DNA from 2 places in the Rhodococcus sp. WMMA185 genome. Region 2 is predicted to be linked to the other one. Evidence: riboswitches for the same ligand, from Rfam matches in the RefSeq annotation. Region 2 holds a riboswitch; the other holds the start of a gene.
What was found. A riboswitch is a leader RNA that binds a small molecule or an ion and turns the genes downstream of it on or off. The one in region 2 is predicted to bind S-adenosylmethionine.
Positions count from the first base shown of each region.

Region 1: another riboswitch for S-adenosylmethionine. It lies ahead of BFN03_RS15805 (aminotransferase class V-fold PLP-dependent enzyme); the one in region 2 lies ahead of BFN03_RS03995 (bifunctional o-acetylhomoserine/o-acetylserine sulfhydrylase).

Region 1 covers NZ_CP017014.1:3,502,527-3,506,973, reverse strand. The annotation lists gene BFN03_RS15810 (sugar porter family MFS transporter) at 1-1,415, shown strand, start outside; SAM riboswitch class IV at 1,516-1,631, shown strand; gene BFN03_RS15805 (aminotransferase class V-fold PLP-dependent enzyme) at 1,680-2,975, shown strand; gene dszD (NADH:FMN oxidoreductase DszD) at 3,023-3,598, opposite strand; gene BFN03_RS15795 (YbaK/EbsC family protein) at 3,671-4,144, opposite strand; gene BFN03_RS15790 (alpha/beta fold hydrolase) at 4,264-4,447, opposite strand, start outside.
Region 2 covers NZ_CP017014.1:905,871-910,317, reverse strand. The annotation lists gene BFN03_RS04000 (NADP-dependent isocitrate dehydrogenase) at 1-919, opposite strand, end outside; SAM riboswitch class IV at 1,337-1,458, shown strand; partial or broken gene BFN03_RS03995 (bifunctional o-acetylhomoserine/o-acetylserine sulfhydrylase) at 1,568-2,854, shown strand; gene metX (homoserine O-acetyltransferase MetX) at 2,851-3,975, shown strand; gene BFN03_RS03985 (DUF3017 domain-containing protein) at 4,008-4,292, opposite strand; gene BFN03_RS03980 (bifunctional methylenetetrahydrofolate dehydrogenase/methenyltetrahydrofolate cyclohydrolase) at 4,294-4,447, opposite strand, start outside.

The sequences.
Region 1 (4,447 bases), 1.8 Mb from region 2:
CCGGTGCCGCCCTCGGCGGATTCCTGTTCGGCTTCGATAGCGCGATCATCAACGGCACCGTCGACGCCGTGCGTCAAGAGTTCGCGCTGGCACCCACCCTGCTCGGCTTCGTCGTCTCGTGCGCCCTACTCGGCGCCGGACTTGGCAGCTGGTCCGCGGGCATCTGCGCCGATCGGATCGGCCGAGTCCGCACAATGGTGGTCGCCTCGGTTCTGCTGACCGTCAGCGCGATCGGCTCCGGCCTCGTCGTCGGAGTCTGGGATCTGATCGCCTGGCGGTTCCTGGGCGGTGTCGGCATCGGATTCGCCTCGGTGATCGCGCCCGCCTACATAGCGGAGATATCGCCCGCCCGCATCCGCGGCCGGCTCGGCTCGATGCAGTTGTTGGCCCTGGTAACCGGTATTTTCCTTGCGATTCTCACCAGCGCACTGCTAGCCGATCTCGCCGGCGGTGCGGCGCAGACCCTGTGGCTCGGACTCGACGCGTGGCGGTGGATGTTCATCGCCGAAACAGTCCCGGCGATAATCTACGGCATCCTTGCTGTCCGGCTGCCTGAGTCTCCCCGCTATCTGGTGAACAAGGACCGCATCGACGAGGCCGGCGAGGTGTTGCGAAATGTGCTCGCCCTGGTCGACGGCGCCGTCGACCGGAAGATCCGCGAGATCCGGCAGACAGTGAACACGGAACGTAAACAACGGTTCTCGGATCTGCTGGGCGGAAAGTACTTCTTTCTGCCACTGGTATGGGTGGGTATCTTGTTGTCGGTCTTCCAGCAGTTCGTCGGCATCAACGTGATCTTCTACTACTCGACCACCCTGTGGCAGTCCGTCGGCTTCCAGGAGTCGGACTCGTTCACGATCTCGGTCATCACCGCCGTCACCAACATCGTCGCCACTCTCATTGCGATCTCGCTCATCGACAAGGTCGGGCGGCGGCCCCTGCTTCTGTTCGGCGCCGCTACGATGACAGTCTCCCTGTTCCTGATGGCGGTGGCGTTCGCCCAGTCCACCGAGGTCGACAACGTGATGACCCTCCCCTCCGGTTGGGGCGCCGTTGCCTTGATCGCCGCGAATGTATTTGTCGTCGGCTTCGGCGCGAGCTGGGGGCCGGTCGTGTGGGTGTTACTCGGCGAAATGTTCCCCAATCGCATCCGAGCCCTCGCCCTGGGCCTGAGCGCCGCAGCCCAATGGGTCGCCAACTTCGCCGTCAGCACCACCTTCCCACCGCTTGCGGCGCTCGGCCTCGAGTACGCTTACGGGCTCTATGGGGTCTTCTCCTTGCTCGCGCTGGTCTTTGTGTGGAAGATGCTGCCCGAAACCAAGGGGCGGCAGCTCGAATCCATGGACGAACTTGCGACCGAGGACGGGCGTCCCAACCCGAAGTTCCACGATTCGGCTACCGCACCGGCGAACTGAGATCCTCTCCGGTTCTCGGGCAACACTATTCGATGACAAAGAGCCTGCTGGCAGGGGCTCGGCTTGACAACCGCATATTGATCCTGCACTCTTCGAAACAGGTCACGAGTGCCAGCGTCAAGCCCCGGCTTGCTGGTCGGCAACCCTCCACTGCGGCGGGGTGCTCCGGGTGACGACCGGGCTGAGGTTCGATACCGGACCCGGCAAGCGCGGACTCCGAGGGCACCGACCCTGTGATGAGTCCCTGGATTCGAGGGATAACGAATGACTGCTGCATCGACCGCCGACCTGTGCGCCCGTCCCCTGGCGCGGGTTTCGGGTTCCGACTTGCAAGTTCCGCTGGTTCAGGGTGGCAATCGCACCTACGTCAACTTCGACTGTGCGGCCAGCGCGCCCGCGTTGCGGCAGGTGACCGAGCGCATCGAGACCTTGCTGCCGCTGTACTCCAGCGTGCACCGGGGCGCGGGCTACGCATCGAGGGTGTCGACCGATTGCTACGAGAAGGCCCGCACGTCGGTTGCCGGGTTCGTCGGAGCAAGTGAAGATCAGGTGGTGGTGTTTACCCGGAACACCACGGACTCGCTCAACCTGCTCGCCGGTTGTGTTCCTTGCAGCACAGTGATCCTCGACATCGAACACCACGCGAATTTGCTGCCTTGGAACAACTCTCGCGTAGTCCGGGCCGCTGACACGCTGTCCGAGACGATACGGCGTCTCGTCGCCGAATTGTGCTCGAAACCAACCGCCCTGCTCGCGGTGACGGGTGCATCAAATGTCACCGGTGAGGTGTTGCCAATCGCCGCACTCGCCGAGGTTGCACACCGTTGTGGCGCAAGGATTCTCGTCGATGCTGCGCAGCTCGCACCCCATCGTCGGATCAACCTCGCGGCGTCTGGTGTCGACTATTTGGCGTTCTCCGGGCACAAACTGTATGCACCGTTCGGTGCCGGTGTGCTGGTGGGTCGCCGAGACTGGCTCGACGCCGCCGATCCCTACCTGGCAGGCGGTGGCGCGGCCGGCAACGTGACTGTTGATTCCGTCCAATGGGCGCCCGCACCCGCACGCCACGAGGGAGGAACACCCAACGTACTCGGCGCCGCGGCACTGGCTGCCGCATGCGATGCGCTGTCCGAATTGGATTTCGGCCGTGTTGCCGAACACGAGGCCGCTCTGACCGCACGGATTCTCGAAGGACTCGGCTCGGTGGACGGCCTGCAGTTCCTCCGGCTGTGGCCAGATGTGCCCGACACTGTCGGAATCGTGACGTTCACGATCGACGGGTTCGAACCGGGGGAGGTCGCCGTCTATCTCTCTGCAGAACATGGAATCGGAGTTCGCGACGGCCGTTTCTGTGCACATCCGTTGCTCGAACGACTCGGCCGACCCGACGGCGCGGTACGCGTGAGCCTGGGACTGGGAAGCTGCTCGGAAGATGTGGATCGACTTGTCGATGCGGTGCGGACTCTCGTGAACGGCAATCGGACCTGGATCTACGCCAAGGAGGGCGCCCAGTGGAATCCGGTGCCGGAGACTCGGTTTTCGTCGGATGCGCTGGTATGACGGCCCGACGTGCCGGGTTCACAACGGTTGTCCCTCAGGGAGATCCTTCATAGGGGGGTGGGCCGGAAATAGCGACCCTGATGGTAGAGCAATGGAGACGAAGCGGTCTCGTCGTCGGCCTCCGCGTGCACCCGGGTCACCAGGCCGATCACGAGTGTGTGATCCCCGACGGGAATCAACTGGTCCACGGTGACCCGGAGCCAACTGGGGGTTCCATGAAGCACTGGTTCTCCGGTGTCGAGCCTGGCCCAGAGCGACTTGTCCGCGAACCGTTGGTCGGCGCTGCGTGCGAACCGCTGAGCCAGGTGCTGCTGGTGTTCGCCGAGCAGATGTATCACCAGCGAATCCGCGGAATGTAGGGCCTTGATGCTGGAGGAGGTGTGCGCGATATTGAACGACACCAACGGTGGGTCCAGCGAAAGCGAGGCGAAAGAGGTGGCCGTGAAGCCGACCGGGCCAGACTTCGAATAGAGAGTCACGATCGTGACTCCTGCGGGGTGACGGCGCAGGGCAGCCCGATAGTCGACCGCACTGATGCCGGACGAGAGTTCGGGATCGCGGGTCACGCCCGAACGATGGCCCGAACGGTGGGCTGTATCGGCATTCTCGACTGAGTCGGACAAAATACTCTCCGGATCGGCCCGTGTACTTGGTTCACGAGATCTGCCGTCAACTATAGAAGGCGGGCCCGGAACTCAGGCCACGTCGATGGCAGAGCCCGCGGTGATACGCACCAACTCCGAGAACGATGTGCGGAAGACGGTGTTCGGTTGTCCGGCCGCCGCCCATAGTTCGGGGTACTCGGCCAAGGCGTTGTCGACGTAGGTCGGCAGATTCGTCGGATGTCCGAGCGGAGCGATGCCTCCGATCGGCTGACCAGTCGCGAGTTGCACCATGTCTGCGGGTGCTCGAGTCAGTTCTCCCTGTAGCCGCTTGCCCGTGGCAACCAGATCCACAGAGTGGGCTCCCGACACAAGGAGCAGGATCGGATCGTCGTCCAGCATGAACACGAGAGACTTGGTGATCGCCCCGATATGTACCTTCAGAGACTTCGCGGCCTCGGCAGCGGAGTGAGTGGGCTCGCGCTGGGTCACGATCACCCCGTGATGTCCTCTCGCGATCAGGGTCTCGGCGACGCGCGCGGCGTTGGGATGCAGGGACATCGGCATGGTCCAAGGGTAGGACCATTCGATCGAAAAGGGCTGCAAGAACCGTCCTTCGATACGAAACCGGAACTGGGTGCAATCGATTCAGGTTTCCGATCAGTCCGGGCCCGGCCTGATCGAACTCACGCAGTCCGGGCCACAGCCTCTTCGAGGAATCGGTCGATGTGTGCCCAGGTGGAACCCTTCGCTCTAACGCCCGCCAATAGGCCCAGATGACTGCCCGGCGCGGTTTCGAACTGCACTGACGGCGCACTCGTCAGCACGTCGGTGACCGCTCGAACCGATTGGATCGGCGCAATGACGTCC
Region 2 (4,447 bases):
CCTCGGCCTCACAGGTCTTTCCGTCCGGGGTCAGCAGTACGGAGGTCATCAAACCGAGCGAGCCGAAGCCCTGTGCCACGGTGTCGGACTGCACGTCGCCGTCGTAGTTCTTGCAGGCCCAGACGTAGCCGCCCTCCCACTTGAGCGCCGCCGCAACCATGTCATCGATGAGGCGGTGCTCGTAGGTGAGGCCGGCCGCATCGAACTCCGGTTTGAACTCGGTCTCGTAGATCCGCTGGAAGATGTCCTTGAAGGCACCGTCATACGCCTTGAGGATGGTGTTCTTCGTCGACAGGTAGACCGGGTAGTTCTGCTGCAAGCCGTAGTTGAGAGACGCACGGGCGAAGTCCTCGATGGACTTCGTGAAGTTGTACATGCCCTGAACGACTCCACCCTTCTCGGGGAAGTTCACCAGTTCGTGCTCGATCGGCTCGCTGCCGTCCTCGGGTGTGTAGGTGATCATCACCTTGCCGGGGCCGGGAACCTTGAAGTCGGTGGCGCGGTACTGGTCACCGAAGGCATGGCGGCCGATGATGATCGGCTTGGTCCACCCCGGAACCAGTCGCGGAACGTTGGAGATGATGATCGGTGCACGGAAGATCGTGCCACCGAGAATGTTACGGATGGTGCCGTTGGGAGACCGCCACATCTTCTTGAGGCCGAATTCCTCGACGCGTGCCTCGTCCGGAGTGATGGTCGCGCACTTCACACCGACGCCGTGCTTCTTGATGGCATTGGCGGCATCGACGGTCACCTGGTCGTCGGTCTGGTCCCGGTACTCGACCCCGAGGTCGTAGTACTCGAGATTTACGTCCAAGTACGGGTGAATCAATTTGTCCTTGATGAACTGCCAGATGATGCGCGTCATCTCGTCGCCGTCGAGTTCGACGACGGTACCCTCAACCTTGATTTTGGACATGGGTGCTTCGCGTCCTCCTAGGAAGTTTTCCTGGTTACACGGTTGCGGGCACACTTCGTGAGTGAGTCCGCGAACGGTTCGCTTATCAAACGTAGACGGTTGGTGCGATCTCGGGGAGACCACACCCAAACAAGACAAGCGTACTGCTTTGCGTGAAGGTCACGACAAGCGCCCGTGGTCCACACCGGTTCGCCCGTGATGCGTTCAGGAACCTGGGCTCGAACCTGGGCCGCCACACCCCCGCGGAGAACGAGGCTGCGGAGAACGAGACGAATTGCACAATTTCAGGATCAGCGAGAGCCCTTCCTGATCAGCCGCCCTCTTTCTGCGCTGAACTCCTCGCGAGATCCCTGTTTCCCCGTGAGATGCCGGTGCCGTTTCGTATCATCCCGCCGTAGCAGGCTAAGATGGCCGCAAGGTCATGAGTACCAGCGCAAAGCCCCGGCTAGCTGGTCGGCAACCCTCCACCGCGGTGGGGTGCCCCGGGTGATGACCGGGTTTCCTGATCCATATAGACATTCGGGTAACAAGCGCAGGTCCGACATCGGGGGTTCATGATGTGTTGTTGTCGTTGATGAATCAGCCACGCCCTGTGCGCAAAGGAATTCAGCCCTTCATCGCGCCTCGTCGAAACACTGGAGTGAACATCACATGACAGAGAACTGGTCGTTCGAGACCAAGCAGATCCACGCCGGGCAGACGTCCGACGCCACCACCAAGGCGCGGGCACTACCGATCTACCAGACCACCGCGTACACCTTCGACAGCACCGACCACGCCGCGGCGCTGTTCGGGCTGGCCGAGCCTGGCAACATCTACACCCGCATCATGAACCCCACCCAAGACGCCGTCGAGCAACGCATCGCCGCCCTCGAAGGTGGCGTCGCCGCGCTGCTACTCGCATCGGGGCAGGCCGCGGAAACTCTCGCGATCCTCAATCTCACCGAAGCCGGCGACCACATCGTGTCCAGCCCCCGGCTGTACGGCGGGACGTACAACCTCTTCCATTACACGCTGCCGAAACTGGGCATCGAGGTCTCGTTCGTCGAGGACCCCGACGACCTCGAACAGTGGCGCGAGGCCATCCGTCCGAACACCAAGGCGTTTTACGGTGAGACCATCTCCAACCCCCGCAACGACGTCCTCGACATTTCCGGTATCTCTGAGGTCGGCCATGACAACGGGATCCCGCTGATCGTCGACAACACGGTAGCCACCCCCTATCTGATCCGCCCCCTCGAGCACGGTGCGGACATCGTGGTCCACTCGGCCACCAAATACCTCGGCGGCCACGGCACCGCCATCGCGGGCGTGATCGTCGATGGCGGCACCTTCGACTGGACCCAGGGCCGCCACACCGGCTTCACCACCCCCGACCCGAGCTACCACGGCGTCGTCTTCGCCGAACTCGGTGCACCGGCCTACGCACTCAAGGCCCGGGTCCAGTTGCTCCGCGATCTCGGCTCCGCGATCTCCCCGTTCAACGCCTTCCTCATCGCGCAGGGCATCGAGACACTGAGCCTGCGGATGGAGCGGCATGTCGCGAACGCGACCGCGGTCGCCGAGTTCCTCGAAGCCCGCCCCGAAGTGGTGTCCGTCGGGTATGCGGGGCTGCCGTCGTCGCCGTGGTACGAGCGCGCGAAGAAGCTCGCCCCGCACGGCGCCGGGGCAGTCGTCACCTTCGAACTCGCCGGCGGTGTCGAAGCGGGCAAGCAATTCGTCAACGCACTCACCCTGCACAGTCACGTCGCGAATATCGGCGACGTGCGCTCACTGGTGATCCACCCCGCATCAACCACTCACGCGCAGCTCACCCCGGAGGAGCAGCTGGCCAGCGGCGTGACTCCCGGCCTCGTGCGCCTCGCGGTCGGCATCGAGGGAATCGATGACATCCTCGCCGACCTCGAGACAGGACTGAAGGCGGTGACATCTTGACAGTTGGTGAATTGCAGATCCTGCCAGCCGTGGAAGGCCGTCTCGGCTATGTCGACATCGGCTCCCTAGAACTGGAGAGCGGTGCGGTCATCCCGTCCGTCACCCTCGCGGTGCAGCGGTGGGGCGTGTTGTCGCCGAACCGGGACAACCTAGTACTGGTCGAGCATGCCCTTACCGGCGATTCCCACGTGACCGGACCTGCCAACGAAGACCACCCTTCACCCGGATGGTGGAACGGCATGGTGGGCCCGGGAGCACCGATCGACACGAACGAATGGTGTGTAGTCGCCACCAACGTTCTCGGAGGTTGCCGCGGCTCCACCGGGCCAGGCTCGCTCGCCGAGGACGGCCAGCCATGGGGCGGACGTTTCCCGGAGATCTCCATACGGGATCAGGTCGCCGCGGAGAAGAAGCTCACCGATCTTCTCGGTATCGAGAAGTTGGCGTCGGTCATGGGTGGCTCGATGGGCGGCATGCGCGCCCTCGAGTGGGCGGTCAGCTATCCCGACCAGGTCGCCTCTGCTCTCGTCCTTGCAGTCGGCGCACGCTCGACCGCCGATCAGATCGGGACACAGTCCACCCAGATCGAGGCCATCATCAGCGACCCCGACTGGCAGGGCGGAAACTACTACGGCACCGGCAGAATCCCCCGGACCGGGTTGGGGATCGCCCGCCGTATCGCGCATCTCACCTACCGCACCGAAGGCGAACTCGATTCCCGATTCGCCAATTCGGCCCAGGACGGTGAGGATCCGCGACTCGGCGGACGGTACGCCGTTGAGAGCTACCTCCAGCATCAGGCCGACAAGCTCGTAGGCAGGTTCGACCCGGCCACGTACGTGCTTCTCACCGAAGCGATGAACCGGCACGACGTGGGCCGTGGGCGCGGTGGAGTAGCGGCGGCACTCGCCACGGTGACCGCGCCGGTGGTCGTGGGAGGCATCGACTCGGACCGCCTGTACCCGATTCGCTCGTTGGAGGCTTTGGCGAACGACCTCCCGACCTGTGATGGGCTGCGGGTGCTCGAGTCCAAGGACGGCCACGACGGATTCCTCACCGAAGCCGAAGCAGTGGCGAAACTGCTCGTCGAGACGATGGATCTCGCCCGGTCGGGGCGCTGAGGGCAGAGGGGTCGTGCGACCCGCTCGGACCCCTATCCGGTTCCGAGCGGGTCGATCGAGACCGCTAGCCAGACGATTGCGCCGCCGACCGCGGTGAGCGCACCGACGTCGAAGGGCTTGCTGCGCACCGCCAGCAGTCCGACACGTTCGGACGGCATCATCAAGCGGAAGACTGCCGCCAGCAGCGTGGCGGCGCCGAACACGAACGCTCCCCTGCGCCACCGGTCAGCCAGTACGAACACCACGGCCACGACGATCACGGCGAGGACCGCCAGCATCGGAAGGTTCCTCTTCAAGAACCCTCCCCAGCCTGTCATCTCAGCCGAGAGACGCTGCGACACGCTCGGCTCTCTCCACGATGTTGGTGAGCAGGAAGGCACGGGTGAGCGGGCCGACACCGCCGGGGTTCGGCGACAGGAAGCCCGCAACCTCGGCGACATCCGCCGCGATGTCTCCGCGCAGCCCCTCCTCG